DNA from 2 places in the Halomonas sp. AOP7-B1-5 genome. Region 2 is predicted to be linked to the other one. Evidence: predicted binding sites of a transcription regulator. Region 2 holds the regulator's gene; the other holds the start of a gene.
What was found. The regulator FliA, encoded in region 2, starts transcription of late flagellar genes. The targets are predictions, from matches to a motif close to CTAAAGTTNNNNNNNNNNCNGCCGATA.
Positions count from the first base shown of each region.

Region 1: ACT3XD_RS08050 (DUF4019 domain-containing protein) is a predicted target of FliA. The motif match lies at 9,016-9,042, and genes of this name have one in related genera.

Region 1 is NZ_JBQTDC010000011.1:84,670-96,576, forward strand. It holds gene ACT3XD_RS07985 (bifunctional transcriptional activator/DNA repair enzyme AdaA) at 1-305, opposite strand, end outside; gene ACT3XD_RS07990 (LysE family translocator) at 481-1,074, shown strand; gene ACT3XD_RS07995 (AraC family transcriptional regulator) at 1,063-1,905, opposite strand; gene ACT3XD_RS08000 (DUF1206 domain-containing protein) at 2,072-2,887, shown strand; gene ACT3XD_RS08005 (YqaA family protein) at 2,897-3,502, shown strand; gene ACT3XD_RS08010 (antibiotic biosynthesis monooxygenase family protein) at 3,541-3,858, opposite strand; gene ACT3XD_RS08015 (isochorismatase family protein) at 4,045-4,611, shown strand; gene ACT3XD_RS08020 (GlxA family transcriptional regulator) at 4,586-5,569, shown strand; gene ACT3XD_RS08025 (MAPEG family protein) at 5,596-6,018, opposite strand; gene ACT3XD_RS08030 (helix-turn-helix transcriptional regulator) at 6,171-6,977, shown strand; gene ACT3XD_RS08035 (carboxymuconolactone decarboxylase family protein) at 7,029-7,481, shown strand; gene ACT3XD_RS08040 (YrhK family protein) at 7,481-7,669, shown strand; gene ACT3XD_RS08045 (class I SAM-dependent DNA methyltransferase) at 7,775-8,518, shown strand; gene ACT3XD_RS08050 (DUF4019 domain-containing protein) at 8,564-8,971, opposite strand; gene ACT3XD_RS08055 (YehS family protein) at 9,204-9,683, opposite strand; gene ACT3XD_RS08060 (tetratricopeptide repeat protein) at 9,772-10,194, opposite strand; gene ACT3XD_RS08065 (putative quinol monooxygenase) at 10,386-10,661, opposite strand; gene ACT3XD_RS08070 (L,D-transpeptidase family protein) at 10,726-11,199, opposite strand; gene ACT3XD_RS08075 (GNAT family N-acetyltransferase) at 11,261-11,707, opposite strand; gene ACT3XD_RS08080 (class I SAM-dependent DNA methyltransferase) at 11,757-11,907, opposite strand, start outside.
Region 2 is NZ_JBQTDC010000003.1:42,808-54,714, reverse strand. It holds gene ACT3XD_RS02510 (sensor domain-containing diguanylate cyclase) at 1-1,494, opposite strand, end outside; gene ACT3XD_RS02505 (OmpA/MotB family protein) at 1,519-2,187, opposite strand; gene ACT3XD_RS02500 (motility protein A) at 2,192-3,010, opposite strand; gene ACT3XD_RS02495 (RNA polymerase sigma factor FliA) at 3,050-3,751, opposite strand; gene ACT3XD_RS02490 (flagellar protein FlhE) at 3,778-4,182, opposite strand; gene ACT3XD_RS02485 (hypothetical protein) at 4,248-4,895, opposite strand; gene flhF (flagellar biosynthesis protein FlhF) at 4,892-7,057, opposite strand; gene flhA (flagellar biosynthesis protein FlhA) at 7,112-9,193, opposite strand; gene flhB (flagellar biosynthesis protein FlhB) at 9,190-10,356, opposite strand; gene cheZ (protein phosphatase CheZ) at 10,474-11,169, opposite strand; gene cheY (chemotaxis response regulator CheY) at 11,212-11,601, opposite strand; gene ACT3XD_RS02455 (methyl-accepting chemotaxis protein) at 11,655-11,907, opposite strand, start outside.

The sequences.
Region 1 (11,907 bases), on a different contig from region 2:
TGCTCCCCAGGCGTCACCGCTTCCAGCTGCACAAAGTGATCGTACAGCCGCGAACCCCCGCTTAGGCCAAGCTCGTGAGCCACATCAAGTAACGCGCGGGGTTCTTTTAATAGCTGCTTACCTCGCTCCAAGGTTAGGGCCTGCAAAAAGCGCTTGGGCGAAATACCGGCATAGCGGCAGAACAGACGCTGAAAATGATAGGCGCTTAAATGGACATGGGCGGCAACCTCATCCAGGCTGGGCTGCAGTTTGGCTCGCTCCACCATGTAGGCCATCGCCTTTTCGATACGCGCGTAATCATCCATTGCCGGTTCCTCAGATTGATACCCATGTACTTTTATCTAAATACTTAGATAAAAGTACGTTCTAGCGTAAGCGCTTTATGCCCGCCTGCCGACCCGAATCTTGCGCATATCAATTTTATACAATACGCCGCCCTCACGTTATCGCACACTCCTCTTACTGTTTTGGAGGATCATCATGAGCGCTTCACTATTACTACCCATGTCAGCCTTTGCCCTTGCCGCGTCTATTTCTCCTGGCCCGGTGAATCTGGTATGCCTAAGTAGCGGTACGCACTACCCTATCGCTAAAGGGTTAATCTTTGTGACCGGCGCCACGCTGGGCTTTATAGCGTTGTTTATAGGCGTTGGCGCTGGTCTTTACTCTTTGCTTACCACAGTGCCTTTACTTGAAGAGCTACTCCGGTGGGCAGGGATAGCATTTTTGCTTTATCTAAGTATTAAGTTAGCAATGGATGACGGCATGCTGCCTGAGCAGGCAACGCCCAAACCGCCTGGATTTATGACGGGCGCGCTTATGCAGTGGCTAAACCCTAAAGCATGGATTGCCTCCGCCTCAGGTATTGGCGCTTATACAAGCGGTAATGATCTGACACAAATTTCTATGTTCGCCGCGCTGTACCTACCCATTTGTTGGCTATCGCTTGCAAGCTGGGTTTATGCGGGTGCTTTTTTAAAGCGCTATATTCAAACGCCCCGGCTACTAGTCGCCATTAATCGGCTGCTCGCAGTGTTATTGGCGATAAGCTGCCTATATTTATTATTCACTTAGCGAGTGTCGATACTGGTTGGGAGTAGCTGCAACCAACTGCTTAAAGGTTCTTTGAAAATGGGGCTGGTCGTTAAAGCCTACCTTCAAGGCGGTTTCAACGATGGGCTTGCCTAGCTTGAGCTCACGCTGGCCTAGCTGGATTCGCCGGTTAACCAGATACGCATGGGGCGTTAAACCAAAGTGTTGCTTAAACGTACGAATAAGATGCCCAGCGCTATACCCAGAGAAGTTGCAAAGATCCATTAGAGATAACTCTTCTGTTGCATGTGCATCCAGATACGCGGCTACTGCCAAAAGCTCATTTGGCGCTTTTTGGAGGGGCTGATGGGGCTTTCGGGAAAGCCACTGCAATACTTCCAGCAAATAATCGACTACTACCGTTTGCTTCTCAAGCAAGCTGCGCTGATTATCCAGCAGACAAGCGGCCATCGCCCGGTAAGCGTGATAGAACCTTGGCTGCGATATCACCGCCGTTTCAATATCCTTCCAGTGGGATGAAGCCAGAAGCCCTGCCTGATAACGCAAGTCGGTAAGCCAGTGTGTATCCACATACAGCATCAGATAAGCCCAAGGCTCATTTTCAATAGGATTACATGCATGCACCCAATGCGGGTTCATCAACACTAAGTCGCCTGCGCTAATTTGATAAGACGAATCGCGATAACGAAACGTGCTTTTACCGGCGGTGACTGCCCCAAACGACCAATGAGTATGGCTATGCGGCGCATAACATACCTGACGGGCATCGCTGATTTTGCGAAGCTCAATATGCGGTATCCCAGGGTGACGCCAAAAAACAGGGGCCGCTAAAGAAGAAGAGCGTGGGGGCATAGGTTATATCCAAGCCAATAGTGAAATGATGTATAGCAAAATGGCCGTTAACACCTAGATATCAGCTACCTCATTACTCACGCTAGACAATAACATGCGATCGGCCCAGTATGGACAGCCGCATTAATACGGATATTGAATAAAGCCATTCAGTCAGGAGGACACCATGGCCAAGCGAACACCTGTACGTGATCATCGGGATGCTATTACTCTGTTTGCCCGTATGGGTTACGCGGCTCGCGGCGTTGTCTATTTGCTGGTCGGCGGCCTTGCCGCGCTTGCAGCACTGGGCGAAGGTGGCCAGACCGAAGGCAGCCGGGGCGCTCTGGAAAGCGTATTAACCGCGCCTTTTGGCAAGATTATGCTGGCGATCATAGCCCTGGGCCTTATTGGCTACGCGATGTGGCGCACCATCCAGGCGGTTAAAGATGCTGATCATCACGGCACTAATGCAAAAGGGCTCGCCATTCGAACAGGCTTAATGGTCAGTGCCGTCACTCATACACTGCTGGCCTTCTACGCTGCTAGCCTGATCTTTCGCCTGGGTGGCTCTTCTGGTGATTCAGGTGGATCTGAGGGCATCGTCAGTTGGTTGCTGCAACAGCCTTTTGGACGCTGGCTGGTAGGTGCTGTGGGGCTCGTCATTATTGGTGCGGGCATAGCCCATGGCCTCAAGGGCTTAAAAGCTAAATTCGACAAAAACTTCGACATGCCGCATCAAACCCAGCGCTGGGCTTACCCGGTTTGCCGTTTTGGCCTAGCGATTCGTGGTCTGGTATTTATTATTGTCGGCAGCTTCTTTCTTATCGCTGCCTATCAGATAAGCCCTAGCGAAGCAGGCGGCACAGAAGAGGTATTCAGTACGCTGCGAAGCCAGGCCTATGGCCAGTGGTTATTGGTTTTTGTCGCTATAGGGCTATTCGCGTTTGGCGCCTATAGTGTATTGGCGTCTATTTATCGCCGCATCAACCCGGCGATGTAGACCTTATCCATGATAGCTATTATCTCAAAAAGCACTAAAGCGTGGTTCGAGCGCATTAACGGCTCAAAGAATATGCTATGGCTACTCGGCACGCTTTCCTTTCTAGAAACCATCATCCTGCCCATTCCCCTTGAGCTAATACTCATCCCACTGATGGCGGCTAACAGGCAGCGTATTTGGCTGCTGGCGACGGTTACCACAGCGGGTTGTCTGACCGCCTCGCTGGTGGGTTATGGCGTAGGCATGTTGCTATTCCAATCAATAGGCAACTGGTTTATCGAATTCATGGGCATGCAGGAGAGCTACCAAGCCTTCCAAACGTTTTTCAATCAGTACGGCTTTGCGGCAATTTTAGTTATCGGTATTGTGCCGATTCCCTTTCAAGTGGCCATGATCACCGCTGGGCTTTCAGGCTATCCGATATTGCTGTTCGTGCTGGCCGCATTCATTGCCCGCGGTCTTCGTTACTATGGGCTAGCCTGGCTGGTTTATCGCTTTGGCCATAGTGTGCTGGTGCTTTGGAAGCGCCACGCGTTACTAACCAGCCTGGTAGGCGGTGTGATAGTGCTGTTGTTTGTACTGGGCCTACAAGCATTAGCCAGCTTGGTGATGTAGATAGGCGGGAATAGGGAGATTAAATAAGCGGCATATTGCTATATGCCGTAATCCCGCTCCACTTTGGCAATCCGGGTTTTAAAATGCTGATACCACTGCTGATGGCCAAGCCGCTGCGCTTCTTTATGCTCGGCATGTGCCTTCCACGCTTTTATCGAGTCCAGATCCGCCCAATAGGAAACGGTGACTCCCACCTCATTGCGTGCCGATTCCACACCTAGAAACCCTGGCTGCTGGGCGGCCAGCTCCACCATGCGTACCGCCATGTCATCGTAGCCATCTTCGATATCCGTACGCACAGAGGTAAAAATCACTGCGTAGTAAGGCGGCTCAGGGGTAGTAGCGATATGGGGCATGGAGTCTCTCTTGGGCTAAAGCTATGTCGGTACGCGTATCGTAATGGTTTGATGAGCCCTGTCTAGCGCAATAATCTAATTTGCATCAATGTCCGATATTGTCCGCTTCATGACCGCTCAGCGTATCGTTAGCACTACCTGAACCCTCTAAGCTATGGCCTCATTTTCATGCAACTGAGGCCTACCATGTCACTCTCAAACACCGCGCTACTCATGATCGACGTGCAATCTTCCTTTCCCGCGCGTGATTATTGGGTAGAATCGCTAGCTGAAGCGTGGCGGCCAAACCAGCGCGCCCTGTTAAACGCAGCCAAGGCCCATCAGATCCCCGTGGTGCGAATACTGCATGAAGCGCCCGGCAGCCAAGGCGCATTTGACCCGGAACAGGGCCTGGTTTGTCCGCTTGAAGATTTTAACGATGCGGTGGCGATCACGTTTAACAAACGTGTCCATAACGCCTTTAGCGATACGTCACTTGAAAGCTGGCTGCGTGAACGCGGGATTACCCATCTCGTGATTAGCGGCATTCGAACCGAACAGTGCTGTGAAACAACGTCGCGGGTTGGGTCAGACCTGGGCTTTAGCGTCGATTTCGTCAGCGATGCAACGCTGACCTTCCCCATGACGCGCCAAGGCATCACCTGGTCGGCGGAAGATATCAAGGCACGCACGGAGCTGGTACTTGAAGAGCGCTTTGCGCGTATCGTCAGCACCTTGGATTTAATCAATGAGTGGCAAACCCAGCGTGAGTGAACCGTTACGAATTGCAGTATTGATGATGCCAGGGCAAGTGCCGCTCGATTTGATTGGTCCGCTTCAGGTACTGCAATGCGCATGCCGCCTGTCAATCGAGATTGACGTACGCTATATCGGCCCGCAGGACGCCTTGCAATGGCTCGGGCCGCTATCGCTTAGTGGCATAGACCCACTGCCAGAGCAGCTACCCCATCAGCATTTGCTGCTAATCCCAGGGCAGTATCGCAACAGCATTGAGCCATTGGTACAGCAAACCTGTGTCGGCTGGCTCAAAGCGAATGCCCAGCATGCCGATACGCTGATGACGGTTTGTTCAGGCACCCTGCTGCTTGCTGAAACGGGCCTGTTGAATGGGCGACGCTGCACCACGCACCACACGCTGCTTGACCAGCTACGCGCTAACGCGCCTCTGGCCAAGGTACAGCGCGACTGCATCTTTATCGAAGACGGCCACTATTTAACCAGTGCGGGTATCTCGACCGGCGTGGATACCATGCTCTACTGGCTTACCCGCACATGCGGCCATCAGTTGGCCCTGAGCGTTGCCCGGGAGATGGTGCTTTACCTTCGCCGCAGCGGGCAGGAACCCCAGCTGGGCGCCTGGCTTGAGGGGCGCAACCACGTGGATGAACGAATTCACCGGGTGCAAGACTCTCTTTGTGCGGCCCCCTCACAATCCTGGCGGATGGAAACGCTCGCCGCACAAGCCGCCATGAGCGAACGTCACTTTCGACGACGGTTTAAACATCTCACCGGCATGCTGGTAGGCGATTACATCGTGGGTTTAAGACTTCAGCGCGCCAAAGCGTTAATGACCGAAACCACCTGGACACTCGCCCGTATTGCCGCTGAATCCGGGTTTGGTGACGAGCGCCAGCTGCGCAGAACCTGGTCGCGCCAGGAAAGTATGCCGCCAAGCGCATGGCGCCGCTCCCAGCGATCCCTACCGATTTAATTCACCTATAGCAGCAGCGCCAATGGCTAGAACAGCGTAACCAGGATTTGAATGCACATGACGATCATGCACAGGATCCCCACGCCATAGGAAATCGTTCGCCAAGGCTGTAGCGAGTTCAGATAACACAGCGTATGGCAGTAGCGCGAAGCGGTAAATAGCATGAAGAGCCACATGGCAAGCCCTGAAGAGGCGCCCACCAGAACGTAAGCAGCGCCCAGCCCCAGAAAAATGGGAATGTTCTCAAGATCATTCGACCAGGCTTTGCTGGCCTTTTGTACCTGCGGCAACTCCTCTTGGGCAGGCGACTTGCCCGCCATTGCCGCATCCTCCGGCGTTTTAAAGGTCATTTTCGTGATGCGGTGAAAGCCTTGATATAACGACGTGGCAAACATCTTCGCAAACAGCAGCACCGTCGCTAGCGCATACCAATAAACGGCCTCATCCATAATGCCTCCGGTAATATTCAATCCTGGTTAACGCATGATTGCGTAGTGAAAGCCTCACTGCTCAAGCATAGCCACTTTCCGAGCCCATGTGTTTGCGGTTTAATACTGGTCATACGATGAAGCCTTTTCATCAACGACAAAGGGGTGATGCCATGGCCCTATTTATACTGCCCAGCAACGCCGCCTGTTTGAATTTACAACAGCGCCTGCCTGACCCGCGCCTCCGCCCATGGGTACAATGTCTTTGGTCAATGGCCGGGCAAGGCAGTGTTGTTCCACCTAGAACGGAAAAGCTCTACCCTGATGCCGGTTCCAGCCTTACGATCAGACTTGCCAGCTCCCAGCCAACCATCACGTTTTGCTTTAATAAAAGCACCCTGCTTGAAACGTTTAATCCATCAGAAACTCGCTTAAGCATTCGATTCAAGGCGGCAGGCGCTTACGCTCTATTGGGCCTGGAGCCACAGCAGTTTTCAGATATCCATCATTCACTAGGCATTGATGATGATAAACCGCCGTGGCTGGATAGCCTGATGCCGGTTGTCGAACGCCTGTACCAGGTTAATACAGTAGAAGGGCTTGCCCTGTTAGAGGCTTGGCTGATGAGCCGGCTGGAATGCCAATCGCCCAGCAATAGCCGCACTCAAAACCTGGCTTACGAAATTAGCCGGCTGCAACTGCCTTTGCAGCAGCTAATGGCCAACATGGGATTTACTCGGCGCACGCTGGAGCGCAAATTAAAGCAGGAGGTAGGCGTTTCACCCGGGCATCTAGTGGGCTATGCCCGGATGTATAATGCCCGCCAGCTGTTAACCACTAGCCACCTTCCCCTTGCGGAGATAGCCCTACAGTGCGGCTACTTCGACCAAGCGCATTTTTCTCATGCTTTTCATAAATTCACCTATGAAACCCCAGCGGCCTATCGAAAGCGTAAATTGTCGCAAATTTACAAGGCGTAGAAGTCTTCCGGTTTTAAGCTCGTATTTCAACTTATTAACCGGAGCATTTCCATGCTGCAACGTCTATCACCTGAAGTCGTCTATAGTCTATGCCCTCGCCTGCCGAAGCATCTTATTGCCTTGGGCAAGGTCGAGGCTGATTCTGTCATTAATCAAACGATAATTCATTTGGTTCACCTACGCGTCTCACAAATTAATCACTGCTGTTACTGTCAGCATATGCACAGCCAAGAGGCGCGCGATGATGGCGAGCGCCAGGCGCGTCTGGATGTATTGCCCGCCTGGCGAGAAGCGCCCTGCTTTTCTGCTGAAGAGCGTGCTGCGCTTGCCTGGGCAGAAGCTCTTACCCTCATCAGCCAGGCAATGGTCAGCGATGACGATTATCAAAACGCCGTCACCGCGTTTGGCGAACAAGGCCTGATGGAACTCACCAGCGTTATTCTGGAGATCAACAGCTGGAACCGCATAGCAGTAAGCTTTCAGTTCACACCGGAGATAAGCTGATGGTAATGACGCTGCGTCAACAGCTGCCTAACCTACTGGGCATTTTCTCCAGCCTGTGCTTTTTCTTTGGCAGCTTTATGTTTCTGCCCACCTTTGCAACCTACGCAACCATCGGTGTCTGGTGCTTTGTGGTGGGGTCACTAATTATGTTTATTATCTATTTCATAAACATAAAAAGCGGGCAGTAACCTCGCTCACATATAACGCGCCTAGCCAATAGGGCGCGTTACTTCTCAAACCCACCCCACTCGTTTACTATGCGCCACCCTCAATTCCAAGCTACCCAGGCCGCCATGTCCTTTAATGCACTCTATACCGATCTTTCTGGCTATTACGATTTAATGTGCGAGGACATCGACTACCCGGCGCAAAGTGACGCGGTTCGCAGACTTCATCAAATTTTCGGTAACGGCGGCAATGCTCATCTTGATCTTGCCTGCGGCACCGGCCCCCATGTTCGTCATTTTATTGATCATGGCTACCTGAGTAGCGGCCTGGATATCAACCAGCCCATGCTGGATATCGCCACCACGCGCTGCCCCGAAGCCCAGTTTACATGCCAGGATATGGGTAGCTTTCAGGTAAACGAGCCGCAGGATCTGATTACCTGCTTCCTGTACTCGATTCACTACAGCGACGGGATTGAAAAGCTCAAGGCGTGTATTTCAAGTGCGCATAGCGCCTTAAAACATGGCGGGGTTTTCTGCTTTAACGCAGTCGATAAACATAAAATCGATAACGATCTGTTTGTGAAACACACCGCTAAAAAAGCCGACGATGCATTCACATTTCGCTCGGGGTGGTATTACAGCGGTAGCGGCGAAAAACAGGCTCTCAAGCTCAGCATTAAAAAAACCAATGCACGCGACACCCAAATATGGAATGACGAACATCCCATGGTCGCGGTTAGCTTTGCCGAGTTAATCAGCCTGCTTGAGCCTTACTTTGAAGTCCATGTGTTCGAGCACAACTTTGAAGCTATCACGCCGTGGAGCACTACCTCGGGGAACGCTATTTTTGTCTGCGTAAAAGCCTAGCATTTCGCGGTGGCTAAAAGTGTCTATTCAATACCGTTAATAAGTTCAGTTGACATAATAACCGCTTACTTTCCAAACGCCTTCTTCCAGATGCGGCGTAATGGTTTCGGTAATGTTGGGCTTATTGGTAAATCGCGTTTGATAGGTGAACTCCTTGTAATCATTCTTAGGAGCACCGGGCATAGACGTTGCACTGATGACGCGCGTGCGTCGGCGGGACTCCACCGACCCGAAATCACGCCGTGCCGCGCTAATGGTCCGCTCTAGCATGCTGGGTGAAAGCGGGCGCTTAAGCAGCGGTGATGACACTTCCCAGGCCAGTTCAAACTCGCCGCTGTCGATTGCTTCAAGCCATGCCAGCGCTGCTGCTTCTGCCGCATCGGTATTCGCCTGGGCAGTGGGCGACATCAGTAGTAACAACGTAGTGATGAAACAGATCAGCGGTTTTGGCATGGATAACTCTTGGTGGCGATAAAAAGTTGACGGGCTTGATTAATTATCGGAACCAAGAGAATTTTCTTTAGCAATAATTCATTATAACCAGGCCAACCCACTATAAGGCTTGGATGCTACTGTCTCCCAAGGGCTCTCCAGGCTATTGGTGGGTGGGTGGCGGGCAGATCAGTAAGGCAGAAAGACAAGCTTCTGCCTTACTGAGAAACACCATCAATAATAGCGTTAAAATTCAGGCTTCTGACCCCTTGGATTCTGGGCGCAGCTGGAGCTGAAGGCCCATTAAAAAATTGCGCAGCACCTGATCTTTACACTCACGATAATTCTTATGGCTGGGTTTACGGAAAAACGCGCTTAACTCATGATTACTTAAGCGGAACTCGGCCAGCTCAAAAATAGCTAAAATATCCTCAGCTTTTAAATTCAACGCAATACGCAGCTTCTGGAATACCATATTATTGTTCAAATCGGATTCTGGCGCGGGCGGCGGGCCTTCACGTTTGCCACGCTTAAAGCTGATAAAGCCGTTCAAAAACGCGGCTAATTCTTTATTTTTCAGCTTAACAAAATCTGCATCGTCATCTTTTTTCAACCAGGCAGAAACCTGCTCCTGGGTGACATCAAACTCTGCCAGAGAGAAAATTTTCATTACGGCGTTGTCTTTTAAATCAAAGACATACCGTATACGGCGCAGAATATCATTATTGATCAAAATACAGCTCCTAGTCTTAGGGAAATCCAATAAAGCCAAATGTCATGTGCTTTAGGTTCAGCATAAATGTGTATCTTACGTCGCCAGACTAGCTTGCTGATAGCGTTTCAAGAAGCTCATCAATCTCGGCTTTAAGCTCGTCATCATGCACTTTATTAGCGCTGGCCTTGGCATTTTGCAGGCTTTGAATTGCCGCCTCCGTTTGGCCCAGCTCCATTTGCAATTTAGCCATGGAAAGAGCGATGGATGACATATGCTCTTTGGAATTGATCGCAACGGCTTTTTCCAGCGCTTTTTCATAGCCCACCAGCGCGTCATCCAACTCCTCGGTAAAATCCGCCAGCGTTTCCCACTGCTCCGGATGATCTTTATCGGTATTTTCATTCTCGATGCAAATAGCTTTCAGCTCGGCATAGAACGAATCAAACGCCTCTCTATCTTCTTTGTCAGCCGCCCGCATTAGCTTTTCAGCCAACTCATAGACCGCCTTGTAAATCTTGGTATTAATCATTAACCACGACCCTATTTCTGAAAAACAAAAAATGAAAATAAACCGACTTATTAGCTTATTGAGCGATAAAAAATTCTTGAAGGCGCGCGATCTGCAGCCAATTTGTTATTTTATCACTGCTGCGTTCAGGGCGCGTGCGTTTGTTCACTCACTGCCTTATCGGCTTGATGGGACTAGCGGAGCGCTATAGCTTATTCAAACACCTCGTAATGGCGCTTTACGTTACCGGTTAGCCTTCCCCAGCCGGAGTTCGCCACACGCTGCTGGTGCTGTTCAAAAGCGGTTCGGTCGACAAACTCTTCATAGACGTTAAAACGATACGGATCGGCTTTATCCTGAGTGACCTCGAACGTTATGCAGCCTGGCTCTTTCAGGGTGAGCTGTCGGTGATGAATAAGCCCGGCTTTCACGGCTTCAAGGTCGCTTTCGGGGACGGTTATAAAACCTTTTAAGGTTACTTTTGCCACTGAGGCAGCCTTTTTATATAAAGCCCATTGAATTGGAAGGCACCCCACCTGAATAAGCTGAGTATTACCACTCGATATGAATGGGCGTACCCACCTTTACCAGCTCCATGAACTCGTCCATTTCGGCATTGGTCAATGCAATACAGCCATTGGTCCAATTAAAGCGTTGCGTAATAGGAGCCAGCCATCCAAGCCAGTTAAATTGCCCGTGCACCATAATAAAACCGCCGGGCGAAACTCCCAGGCTTTCTGCATGAGCCGTATCGGCTTCGTTAGGGTAACTCACATGCATTGAGCGGTAAGCCGAGGAGTCTTCTTTCTTATAGTCCAGAACGTAGTGGCCTTCGGGCGTTCGCTGATCGCCCTCCTGCACCTTATGCCCCTGCGCACTTCCGCCAAGCGCGACATGGAACTCTCTGACCACTTCGTCTCCATCCAGGAGGTACATGCGGTTGTCTGATTTATCTACTTTTACCAGATCGACATCCGCAAGCGCCGGGGTCGCGAGGAAGATCAGCAGCCATGCTATTTTGTTCATTATTTAAACCGTCAGATAAAGATTTAAGAGTGTACTGGATAGGCTTTAAAGGGCTCTAGCATTAAAACGCAACGTATAGTCGCAACGCATCCTGGTGCTGTATGCCGTTCTCAAAAATGGGTTCGGGATAATTATCTAGAAAATGGTTTTTAACTACCCGGTCAACTCTAAACCCATGGCGCTGATAATAGGTAAGCTGATACCCAAAGGTGCCGGTGCTTAACTCCACCCGCTGCATATTCTTGGTCTTCAGCTCATTCAAGGCGAATCGCAGTAGGCCAGACCCAACCCCTTGCTGTTGAAATTGCGGATATATCGCAATATTGAATATCTCGGCGGTACCGGTATTGATCGGCTTGGCGATGCACGCGCCAATGACCTTTTCATCACGCTTCGCGGCAAAATACCAGGCGCCCTCCAGGTAGGATGCAATGGTTTCCTCGGAAGGGTCCGCTTCAAGCAAAAGCTCGATGGGAATTTCGCTGACACCTACTTCCAGATAGCTCACGTTTCACCTCAGAAATACTTGATACCCAGCGGCAGTACGATGTGTTTTATCAACGACCCGCGTACTGGAGAATTTCGTAAGAGTAGGCGTATTTAAATGCGCCAGTAAGGTCGATACGAGATAGGTCTCCACGTAGCTCCGCCGCTATCAAATCCAACGCCCTGCCCTTTCGCACCGCCTCTTCGATATTCGACTGAGTG
Region 2 (11,907 bases):
CTGATTGGCAGCTGCCAGCGCCTTGCGCTCATTTTCAAGATGCATATTCAACATGCCGATTTCGTAACTCGAAATGGCAAGTGTTAAGTCTTCGCCTAGTTTCACGGCCGCTAAGCGTTCAACGCGCTGCCACGCGTCACTGCTACCGATAATTTCCTCATACCAGGCAGCTGGCGGCGAATTGCATATTGACGGCGTGACTTGGCTGGTCGGCTGCATGGACCAATAGAGCGCCTCAACCTGCTCGGGCCGAAAGAAGCATAGCCATGCGCGCTGTGCCGGATTCATAGGTAGCGGTACGGCAAGCACCCCAGACTGCTCTGGCATGGCAAGCGAACTGGTGAGCGGCTCTTTAGCGATGCGGCGAGTGCACCATGGCCCGCTATGCGTATGGGCATTGCCTAAACGAATCACAAACTGGCTAATCGCCTCAGGTGTGGGCGTCTTTCCAACCTGATAGACGGCCCCTGCAATCCACAGCGCAATGCCGTGGGCACGGAACATCGTCATCCACGTATCAGCATGATTAAACAGCAGTTGCTGCGGGCTTTGTGGTTCTTGGTGCGGGCTGGTAGCAGGCATCAGGCTGTCCTGGACACGCTTTAGATAGCGCGCTTCCTGACGAGCGCGCAGCAGTGCCAGCCGCTCGGTCACCATTTGTACCAAGATATGTACCGCATCCCGAACCGAGGCCGGTACCGGATGCGGCGTAGTCGAAAAGCAGGAAAGCAGTCCCCAAAGGCCTGTGTCACGCTGCATAGCCACGCACAGCATGGAACGCACACCTAGCGACTCCATATAGCACTGCCGCTCTGGGGCTGGCGCACGAAGTACGCTCGCGTCTAAATTGATCGGAAAGTCGTTAGGCACAAGTTGTTCAAATGACGCGTTGGCATCTTCAATAAAGCGTACAGGATGGCGTGCATAGGCACGTCGAAGCGTTGGTGGAACGTCACTTGCCGCCATCCGTTGCCCCACTAAAGTCGGCAGCTGGGTATCTTTAGCCTCGGCCACAATATGGCCATGCCAGTCAGGGTCAAAATGACAGACAGTCACGCGTTCGAAACCCGTTAGCTGGCGGACTTCATTCACCAAATAGGTGAGCAACTCGTCTTGATTGGCCGCCTCTGTGAGCTTAATAAATTGCTCATTGATCGCCCCTAGCAGGCGTCGCTGCCCCACAATGACAAGCGGCTCAATCTCCATGATGACGTGTTCACCGCTTCGGTAAGCACGCAGCTGCAGACGGGCCTGCTTATCCGATCCATGGTTGAATACTAGCGGTGCCGCTAGCCGCTGCTGACCCTGTAGCTCACGCCGCGCCCGTTGAGCCATACGCTTACCCAACAGTTGATTTAGCGTTATCTTCTGCGAAGAGGCGCTTAAACCGACCAGCGCTTCAAGGTTAGTGCTGGTGGCTTGAATATGCCGACTATCGGCATCAAGCACCAGTAAGGCACCAAATGACTGCAGTAAAGGGTGATGCTTAGACACAAACCCGACCTTCAGTAAATTGATTTACCCCTCTGACTGATGACGCAACAATAGTTCAACGCGCCGGTTAGCGGCTCGTCCATCAGGCGTTGCGTTACTCTCCATGGGTTGGGTGTCGGCATAACCAACGGCCCGCATACGAGAAATAGCCACCCCCTGACGCTCTAGATGACGCATCACAGCAATTGCGCGTCCAGCAGACAGCTCCCAGTTGGAGGGGAATCGGGGAGTCGCAATAGGAATGTTGTCAGTGTGCCCCTCAACTGATATTTGGCCGTCAAAGGTTGCCAACGCTTCTATAACGCTTTCTATCACATCTTGTCCCTGAGCGGTTAGTACTGCCTCACCACTGGGAAACAAAAGGTTGTCATCAATGCGCAGCGTAACGCCGCCCTGGCCTTGCGATACGCTAACGCCTGGGATATCCAGGGCCACCATCTGTGGCTGTAAACCGCTATGCCGCGGGTAGATTCCGGTCGCAAGCGTGGCTAGCGGTAGCGCTTCAGCCACGCTTGCGCCTATGCCTCCGCCCTCATCCGCCTCACTGCCACCCGGAGGTGACAGAGCCAGCAGCAGTACAAATAACGTAATCAGCAGGGTCAGTACATCTAAGTAGCTGGTAAGCCAACTCTCATCGCTTTCGCTCTGCCCTGCCGGCATTTCCAATGCATGACGAGTATCGCGATCCAGCATCGTGTTAGCCCTTCGCCGCCGCGCTTGAGGGATCCGGTCGCGGCTTTATGCTGGCATCACGAATTTCATCATTATAATTAGCAATAAACGAATTCAGCGTCTCTTCAATAAATGAAGGCAGGCGCCGTTTAGTAATCAGGGAAATGCCTTCCAATACCATGTTCATGGTGATCAGACGCTCTTCCGTACGCCGTTCAAGCTTGACAGCTATCGGCTTGAATACCAGGTTGGCCAGCAAAATACCGTAAAACGTCGTTAGCAGCGCTACCGCCATGCGTGGGCCAATCACATCCAGGTCGCCTGCATCCATGACTTCGAGCATATTCACCAGCCCAACGAGCGTACCGATCATGCCAAACGCTGGCGCATAGGTCGCCATGGTGCGAAAAATTTGCGCTTCCGCATGCTCGCGGGCTTTTAAACGGGCGATACGCCAACGCAGCATGTCGAAAATTTCGTCTTCTTTAGTATTGGCAATCACCAGTTGAATGCCGGTACGTAAAAATGGGTTACGTGTATGCACCAGCTCTTTTTCCACCGCCCTTACATCGCCTTTAAACCATAGCCGGGACATAGCAACCAGTTCATTGATATCGTCACGTGCATAGGTGTTTTCACGCCGAAAGACGAGGCCCACCAGCCGCACCACACGCAACACTTCCTTTAGCGGGTAGCTGATAAACGTGGCTGCCAACGTGCCGGTCACCACGATCGCTAAACCGGGCAGGTTGATAAAGCTTTCCGGAGACTCTGCAGTAAAAAACAGAACGCTCACCAGCAGTAGCATACTGGCGAATATACCTATCAGCGTAGACGGGTTCATCAACGGTTCCTTGCCGGTTATGGTGTAGATAGAAGCGGTTCAAGCAGAATCGTGTAAGCGGGCCCGCAGGCGGCTTATTGCCTGGCTGTGCAACTGTGACACGCGGGACTCGGTCACTCCGAGCACGGCTCCCACTTCTTTAAGATTCAGCTCTTCTTGGTAATAAAGCGCCATCAGCAGTTTTTCCCGCTCAGGGAGCGCCTCAATGGCGGCGATTAACGTTTGCCGCTGCTGCTCATCAAGCAGCTTTTCAAACGGTAAATTGCTGACATCGAAGCTTGCTGGCTCGCCGCCATCAGCGACAAGTTCCTCAAACGGCAGTAACTGGCCGCTATTGGTGTCGTTAAGCAACTGCTGATATTCATCGAGCGGCATATCAAGTTCAAGCGCAATTTCTTTTTCTTCCGGTGGGCGCCCCAATTGCTGCTCCAGCCGGCGTACCGTGTCATCCATTGCGCGAGCAGCCCTCCTTACGCTGCGCGGCATCCAGTCCCGAGTGCGCAGCTCATCCACCATCGCACCACGGATACGTTGGCTTGCAAAGGTCGCAAAACTGGCTCCTTGAGCGGCGTCAAAACGACCTAGCGCTTCTAAAAGCCCTACCGTGCCTGCCTGGATAAGATCGTCAAGTTCAATGCTTGCGGGCAACCTGACCTGCAGCGTTAAGGCGTGACGTCTTACCAGTGGCATATACTGCGCTAACAGCTCACCTTGTTTGATTCTGCCTTTTGCTGTGTACATCTTATTGCCTCGCGGCTATACAACTTTTACTGGTAGTTCACGATTACATTCAGCCCTTGCACGCGGACAGGGCGCTGACCTGGCATTAAGGCAAAGCGGAACTGCAGTGGAACATCCGCTTGCCTGCCCGCCAGTTGGGTAATGGTACCGCGCCCGCCACTCAGCGCAACGCACTGCTCTGGATGACATAGCCAAGCATTAATGGGTACCCCTGGAGGCGCGTCAAGCCGCCAGTGTATACGGTCAAGAACACCGTCATGCGCAAGTGCCCCATTGGGTGGCACTATTGGCTGACTGCGGCTTTCACGATCACTCATTGCCACCATCACGCTGGGCACCGACGCACTCCAACTGCCCGCAGCCCCAGCCGTGCCGATAATACCCAAGAGGCCACTTACCACACAGACTACCTTTAACCATCCGCTTAGCATACTTAGCATTTCCTCAGATCGACGGCTTGGCATAAGCCTTACATAGAAGCGCCTGTATGTCGCTTTCAGCGTGCCAGCAATAACAAATCGGTCGCCAAATAATGCGCAGCGGCTTCGCGCAAGTTACTTAGTAGCCCTTGGCGCGGCAAATACGGCTCGTGGAGTGCCAACAAGCGGCGCGGCCCACCATTTTCACGTGCCAGGCGTAAGGCGCGGTACATTTGTGCAAACGCATCAGCCTCACTGTTAACCCATAGTGCCCAGCGCGCGTGTTTAGCGCTTAACTGAGCCAGTTCGGACGCATCGGCCTTGACCACGCAAATAGCCCAGTCATCAGGATCGCCCGCCCAGTGGCGCCCCAGGGCAGCCCACTGCGCCAGGCGGCTCTTTACCTGATTGGCCGACGGTGCCCCACGGCCAGGTAAACCAACAATAAATAAGGTTTTTTTAGGCCTAACCAGCGGACCTTCAGGCGGCTCTAACATTGTGTGCGAAGGCGTGAGGACGCTTTGCGTATGAGTCTCGCTGGCCTTCCCCGCGCCGGTCTCTGTCTCTGTCTCTGTCTCTGTCTCTGTCTCTGTCTCTGTCTCTGTCTCTGTCTCTGTCTCTGTCTCTGTCTCTGTCTCTAAGAGAGCATCAGAGGTCGCTTGCGTCTGTTTCAAGCGCTGGGTATCTGCCCATTGGCGTAAACCCGCCGCCTGATCCTGGCTCATATGCTCACCTCTTGGCTAATACCGCCCAGTTGGCGAATAGCGTCACGTGCCATAAAGGCATATACCAACGCGTCCAACATGGCCGTATCGCGCCGTTTGCGGCGCGCGCCAAGCAAACTCAACAGGTCGGTGCGCAAGGTCGAAGCCGCGTCATCCTCAGCGCTATCTAGGTGACCGACCACCGCTGCCATGCCGCTGGCCATTAATAAGCGCACTTCGGGGTTCAGATCTCCGCTATCGGCCTCTTTCAACTGCTGCCAAGCCCGCTTCGTGAGCGCCGCAAGCCCTTCCCCCTGTAGCTGTATCAGCAGCAGCGATAAGATCTCGCTACCTAAGTGGGCTGGCGTGAGCCAGTAACGCCGGGTAACCACCTTGGCGCTTTCGGGGTCACGGATCTCGCCATACCATGCCAGCAATACGTTGCCAGCCTCATTGTGTACTTCTGCATAGGCGGTCCATAGCTGCATGTACTGGCCGCGAAAGCGCACACCAACATGATGGCTGAGCGTGCTTTCATTAAACAGTAAGCGCAGCGCATAGCGCTCGCCGTGAAAGTATACCCGCTGTGCCGAGCTAACCAGGCTGATCCAGGTCAGTTGCTGCTCATTTAACCAGCACACGGTTTCCGGTACGGGTAAGACGGGCAAGATGTGCGTGCTCGCCCCAGCCGCTTCCTTTAAAGTCTCCAGGCGCGCCTGCCAACCCGCTGGCTGGCGGTGCTGGAGCCAGGGCAAGGCAAGCCAGGCGTTCTGCTCATTAAAGCCGATATCCGGCATGGCCCAATCGCAGCCACGTTCATTGCGCCGTGCAGCCCAGACCACTCCTTTCGCAGGTAAAGGCTGGGTAAGCTGCCGGGCAAGCTGGGCATCTTGTAACTCCCCCGGTAGCGCGCCAATATCCCACACGGCTTCAAGAGCGCTGAAACCCGACATACGCTGACGCAAGCGCGTGAGCAGCGATGACAGCCGCCGACCTTGGCCAAGCACATCCCGCGACCAGCGAGGCATACTGACAGCGGCTGGCCGTGCCGTGCGCGCGCTCATAGGCACCTGCGTTGCCAGAGCCTGATCAATCAGCGACTCAGGCAGCGCCACGCTCATATCTTCAGGCACCTGCTGGCCATTCGAGCTGAACAGCACGCGCATCCCATGGCGTATGACGATATCTAATACCGGTGCCAGCCGGCCGGCTTCGTCCTGTTTGGTGATAATGCAGTCATTAAGCTCAGCCCCCGCCGCACGCGCAGCCTGGCGATAACGCAACACGACCTCTTCAAGGGTTTCTGGCTGGCTGGCCGCGTTCAGCAGAAGCACCAGACGAACGGTAGACTGGCCTCCTTGCAAATGGGCGATCTGCTCTATTACGCGTTGATCACGCTGGCTCATGCCGACGGTATCGATCATGACCCACTGCTTGCCCTGCAGACGCCCCAGCAGATCATCAACCGGTTGCTCAGCATCTAGCGCATACATGGGCGTATCCAACAGGCGAGCGTAGATTCTTAACTGTTCATGGGCGCCAATACGGAAACTATCAGTGGTCACCAAAGCCACAGGGCGCGTGCCATGACGCATCACAAAGCGTGCGGCAAGCTTAGCCGTGGTCGTGGTTTTGCCCACCCCGGTAGGCCCGACCAGGGCAACAATACCGGTTTGGTCGAAAAAGCTGGCTTCTTCATCCAGCACACTGAGCCTGCTGGTCAGCTGCTGACGAAGCCAGATCAGCGGCTGATCACTATTAGAGTCAAGTGCTTGCAGTGACTCAGGCAGGCCTTTGAGTACTTCATCGCTAAGCTCGGCGCTAAATCCCACGCGGTCCAGCAGCTGATATAGCCGCTCTTGTGTACCCACTGCCTGTAAAGGCTCAACGGGGCGGGTCGCCTGCTGGCTGGTTATCAGGGCGCGCATATCCTGCATTTCGCGCAGCAGTCGCTCGCTCATGGCCTGAAGTGGATCCTGCGCCTCGACAAGCGGTGCTAGCGGGCTAACAACCGGCGCAGCGGTGGTCTCAACAGGCTCGACGGCATCGTCGGCCATTGCCAAAATTTCAATGCCATCGTCGGTTCGCCGGTTGGCCAGAATAAGAGCATCATCGCCAAGTGTTTCACGTACCTGGCGCATGACATCACGACTGTTTGCTCCAATAAAACGCTTAACGCTCATGCCTTACCTTATGTATGTACAAGAAACCGATGCGCTGGTTACTGCCTGTCATGCTTAGCGCCCCCCCACTATCGTGGTCACGCGCAACGTACGGTCATCGGGGATCTCAGCTTGAGACATGACGACAAGGTGACGCAAGCGGCGACGCAAAAAGCGCGATAGCACGCCGCGCAGGGAGTGCTGAACGACCAGCACCGGCGCGTCGCCACTGCCCTCATGACGCTCCAGTGCTTGCTGCGCCTGTGTCATTAAGGTTTCAGCAAGGCCCGGCTCCATTGCCCCATTTCCATTCATTGCTTGCATTAGCACCTGCTCAAGCTGGGCATCAAGTCCCATCACATTGAGAGTTTCCTGCCCGGCAAACCATTGCTGTGTAATAGCGCGCCCTAATCCGATACGTACAAGCGCGGTAAGCTCATTGGGGTCTTGTTGTTGTCCGGCAAACTCGGCCAGGGTATCCAAAATAGTGCGCATATCACGGATAGAGACATCCTCTTCCAGCAGATTTTGCAAAATACGCTGCAAGATGGTGAGCGAAATCGCTTTGGGCACGACCTCTTCTACCAGTGACTTCTGATCATCGCCTAGTTTATCGAGCAGCTTCTGCACCTCTTGGCGACCCAGCATTTCAGGTGAGTGACGGTGCAAAAGATGGTTTAAATGGGTGGCAATCACGGTGCTTGCATCCACCACGGTGTAACCATAAACCTGAGCGTGCTCACGCTGGTTAGTGTCTATCCATACCGCCGGCAGGCCAAAGGCCGGATCTTGGGTAGCCGTTCCCTGCAGCTCTCCAGACACTTGGCCTGGGTCGATCGCTAACCATTTGCCTGGCTGCGCTTCAGCGCGGCCAATTTCGGCGCCTTTCATGGAGAGCACATAGGTATTGGGCGGAAGCTCCAGGTTATCGCGAATATGCACAACAGGGGGCAGAAAGCCGACTTCCTGGGCAAACTTTTTACGCACGCTTTTAATACGCCCTAACAGCTCACCTTTCTGGCGGGCATCTACCAGCGGGATCAAGCGGTGCCCTACTTCCAGGCCCAAGGTATCGACCAGTTGAACATCTTCCCAACTGGCTTCCGGGGTCTCCTGCAGGGCAGGCGGCTCCGCGGTAATTTCTTCCTGCACCTGGGCTTTCTGCTTGTTACGAATCAAGAACCAGGCTAAACCGCTTAGTAGCGCCGTAAAGATCAAAAAGACCAGATTGGGCATACCCGGCACTAAGCCTAATAGCCCCATGACCATCGCGGCCAGGATCATGACCTGAGGGTTCACAAACAGCTGGCTGATCATCTGCTGACCAACGTCCTGGTCGGTATTAACGCGGGATACCGTCACACCGGCGGCCGTTGAAATAACCAGCGCCGGGATCTGCGCAACAAGCCCATCACCAATGGTTAACAGCGTATAAGTACGCCCGGCGTCTGCAAAACTCATATCATGCTGCAGCATGCCGATCAGCAGACCACCGATAATATTTACCACCATGATCACAAGACCAGCCATGGCATCGCCGCGGACAAACTTGCTCGCACCGTCCATCGAGCCATAAAAATCGGCTTCCTGAGCAACTTCGGCACGCCGCTTTTTGGCATCGTCTTCGCCAATCAGTCCCGCATTTAAATCAGCGTCGATGGCCATCTGCTTACCGGGCATGGCATCAAGCATAAAGCGTGCGCCCACTTCGGCGATCCGCCCGGCGCCTTTGGTGATTACCATGAAGTTAATAATCACCAAGATTAAGAAGACCACCAGACCTACGGCAAAATTGCCGCCCACCAAAAAAGTACCAAACGCTTCAATGACCTTACCAGCCGACGCACCGCCCGCGTGCCCTTCCATCAGGACAACGCGGGTTGAGGCGACGTTAAGCGACAGGCGCAATAGCGTGGTAAACAGCAAAACCGCCGGGAAGGCGGCAAAATCCAGAGGCTTTTGTGCAAACATGCTGACCAGCAGCACCATGATGGCTAGGGCAATGTTAAAGGTGAACAGTAGATCCAGCGCAAACGGCGGCAAGGGCAGGATCATCATGCCCAAAATCATTAGAATCAGCAGCGGCCCGGCGAGCAGCTTCATGCGTACATCGCCCATCCAATCGCGGTGGGTGACCAGCTGGTTCAAACCTTTCATGACTGCGCCTCATTGCCACCGGCACGACCACCGGGGGTTTGCATTTCCGGGGGTACCGGCAGGTTATCGGGGGTTGGGGGCACCTCGCCTCCTTGTTGTGCAACATGCTTCAGGCGGTACGCCCAGGCCATCACTTCGGCCACCGCGGTATATAGTTCAGCCGGCACTTCTGCCTCTAAATCCACGTGGTGGTAAAGGGCTCGCGCCAACGGCGCAGCCTCAAGGCGAGGGACGCCAGCCTCGGCACCCAGCTCACGTATTTTTGCGGCAACGGCATCCGCCCCTTTGGCGACTAATCGCGGCGCACCCATGCTGCCCTCCTGATACCTCAAGGCAACGGCATAATGAGTGGGGTTGGTAATAATCACATCGGCTTCAGGAACTTTGCTCATCATCCTGCCCCGCGCCATCGCCTGCTGCTGCTGACGAATGCGCCCTTTCACATGAGGGTCGCCTTCTGACTCCTTATGCTCGCGCTTCACCTCTTCCTTGCTCATGCGGAGTTTTTTGGCGTTGCTCCACAGCTGAAAAGGAACATCCATCAGAATCACCACGATCAGCGACAGCACCATCAGTCCGGCGGCTTGGGCCGCCATATTAAGCGCGCTGGCCAACGCCTGCTGCACAGGCTGGTCCATCAATGCTAAAAACTTGCCGATATTGAAGTATAAAAAAGCCGAAACCACACTGCCGATCAGTACTGATTTGGCTATCGCTTTGGCCAGCTCAATAAGCGCCTGGGTTGAGAAGATGCGCTTAACCCCTGCAACAGGATTCAATTTGGAAAGCTTGGGCTGCATGGACTTCGCTGAAACCAGCCAGCCGCCTAGCAGGGCAGGCGCAACCAACGCAATCACGGTGAGCAGTAAAAATAGCGGTATCATGGTAAACAGCGTGCGCTGCCCCAGGTCCAGCGCATTGACCAGCATCGGCATCTCTTCCATGGCTTGCCGGCGGTCAAAGAGCAATGCCTGCTCCATAACCATGCCTAATTGGTCATAGAGCATCATTCCCATGCTCCATAAGCCAATGACGCCGCCTAGCAAAAGCAAAAACGTGGTTAGCTCGCGAGAACGAGGCACCTGCCCCTCTTCGCGCGCCTTTTCCATCCGCCTGGGCGTAGCCTCTTCGGTCTTTTCCTGATCGCTATCGTTATCTGCCATGCTGCCATCCGGCTCGTCGTGCGCGGCTCACCATAAATTCAGCCGCCCCAGGGGACGGCTGAACAAAACGCCTATTTTGCCAGATACGGCTTTTTACAATGCCCTAATAACACCGCATTAAAAGCCCAATTCGTCCAATAAGTCGTCCACTTGATCCTGGTCTGTCACGATATCAGGCGCATTTTCCTTGATTTGCGGGCCGTTCAACAGCTCTTCTTTACGTCGTGCAGACTCGCTCTTCCACTGATCTTCCGCTTTACGTTGCATCGACTCGCGGGCCTGCGCACCGGGCACGTTGTCGATCAGCACTTGTACCAGTTGATGTTCGATCTCACGGATCACGTCCATCATCTTCTTGATCACCTGGCCGGTCAGGTCCTGAAAGTCCTGGGCCATCATGATTTCGAGAAGCTCTTTGTTCGTGGCGGCCGTAATTGTCGGCACATCGCTTAGGTAGGTGCGTGTTTCCTTTACGAGCGTCTTGGCATCCGCTAGCTCTTTGGGTGCCTCAAACCAGTCGGCCCATTGCTTATCAAGTACTTCAGCTCGCTCGGCAAGCTCGTCCTGAAGCGGCTGCGCGCGATCAATGGCGTTTAACGCACGATCAGCCGCCTGCTCGGTCATGGTGGCAACATAGTGCAACCGATCGCGGGCGTCTGGAATGGCTTCAGCTGCTTTTTCGATCTCTTTATCCAAACCCAGTTCGCGCATATTATCGCGCAACATGCGGGTAAGCTTGCCGATGCGATGAATTAATTCTTCAGCGCCTTCCTCGGACAGCTGGGCAGAGCCGATCTGCTCATTCTGACTCATTACATTGTCTCCTCGCGAACCAGGCCCTTCGGCCCAATCGCTTTATTTACCCATTTTGTCGAAGATTTTATTCAGCTTTTCTTCGAGGGTAGCGGCGGTAAACGGCTTGACGACATAGCCGTTGGCACCCGCCTGTGCGGCCGCAATAATATTTTCTTTCTTGGCTTCTGCCGTCACCATCAACACCGGCAAATGTTTCAAGGCTTCATCCTGACGGATCTCCTTGAGCATTTCCAGACCGTCCAGGTTAGGCATGTTCCAGTCGGAAACGACAAATTCAAAATTGCCTGCGCGCAGTTTATTTAGCGCGTCTTGGCCATCTTCGGCTTCATCAACGTTGGTAAAGCCCAGCTCTTTAAGCAGGCTACGTACAATCCGACGCATCGTAGGAAAGTCGTCGATCACCAGAAAACTCATGTTTTTATCGGCCATTATTCATCCTCTTATCAATACACGTCATCAGATGACGAGTTACTTAGTCAGGGTTAAAAAGCTTCCCACTCTGCATGATCGCTATGGCTGGATACTGGACGTGTCGCTGGAACAGCCGGTACGATTTTTTGCGCAGGGCGAGAAAGGGTTGAGGTAGCTTGCGCCGGTAACGAAGCGCGCTGAGGGGATTGCGACCCCAGCAGCTTGAAGACGGCAACGGCCTCTTCCAAATGATTGGCCTGCTCTTCGAGCGATGTAGCGGCTGCGGAGGCCTCTTGTACCAGTGCAGCATTCTGCTGAGTTACC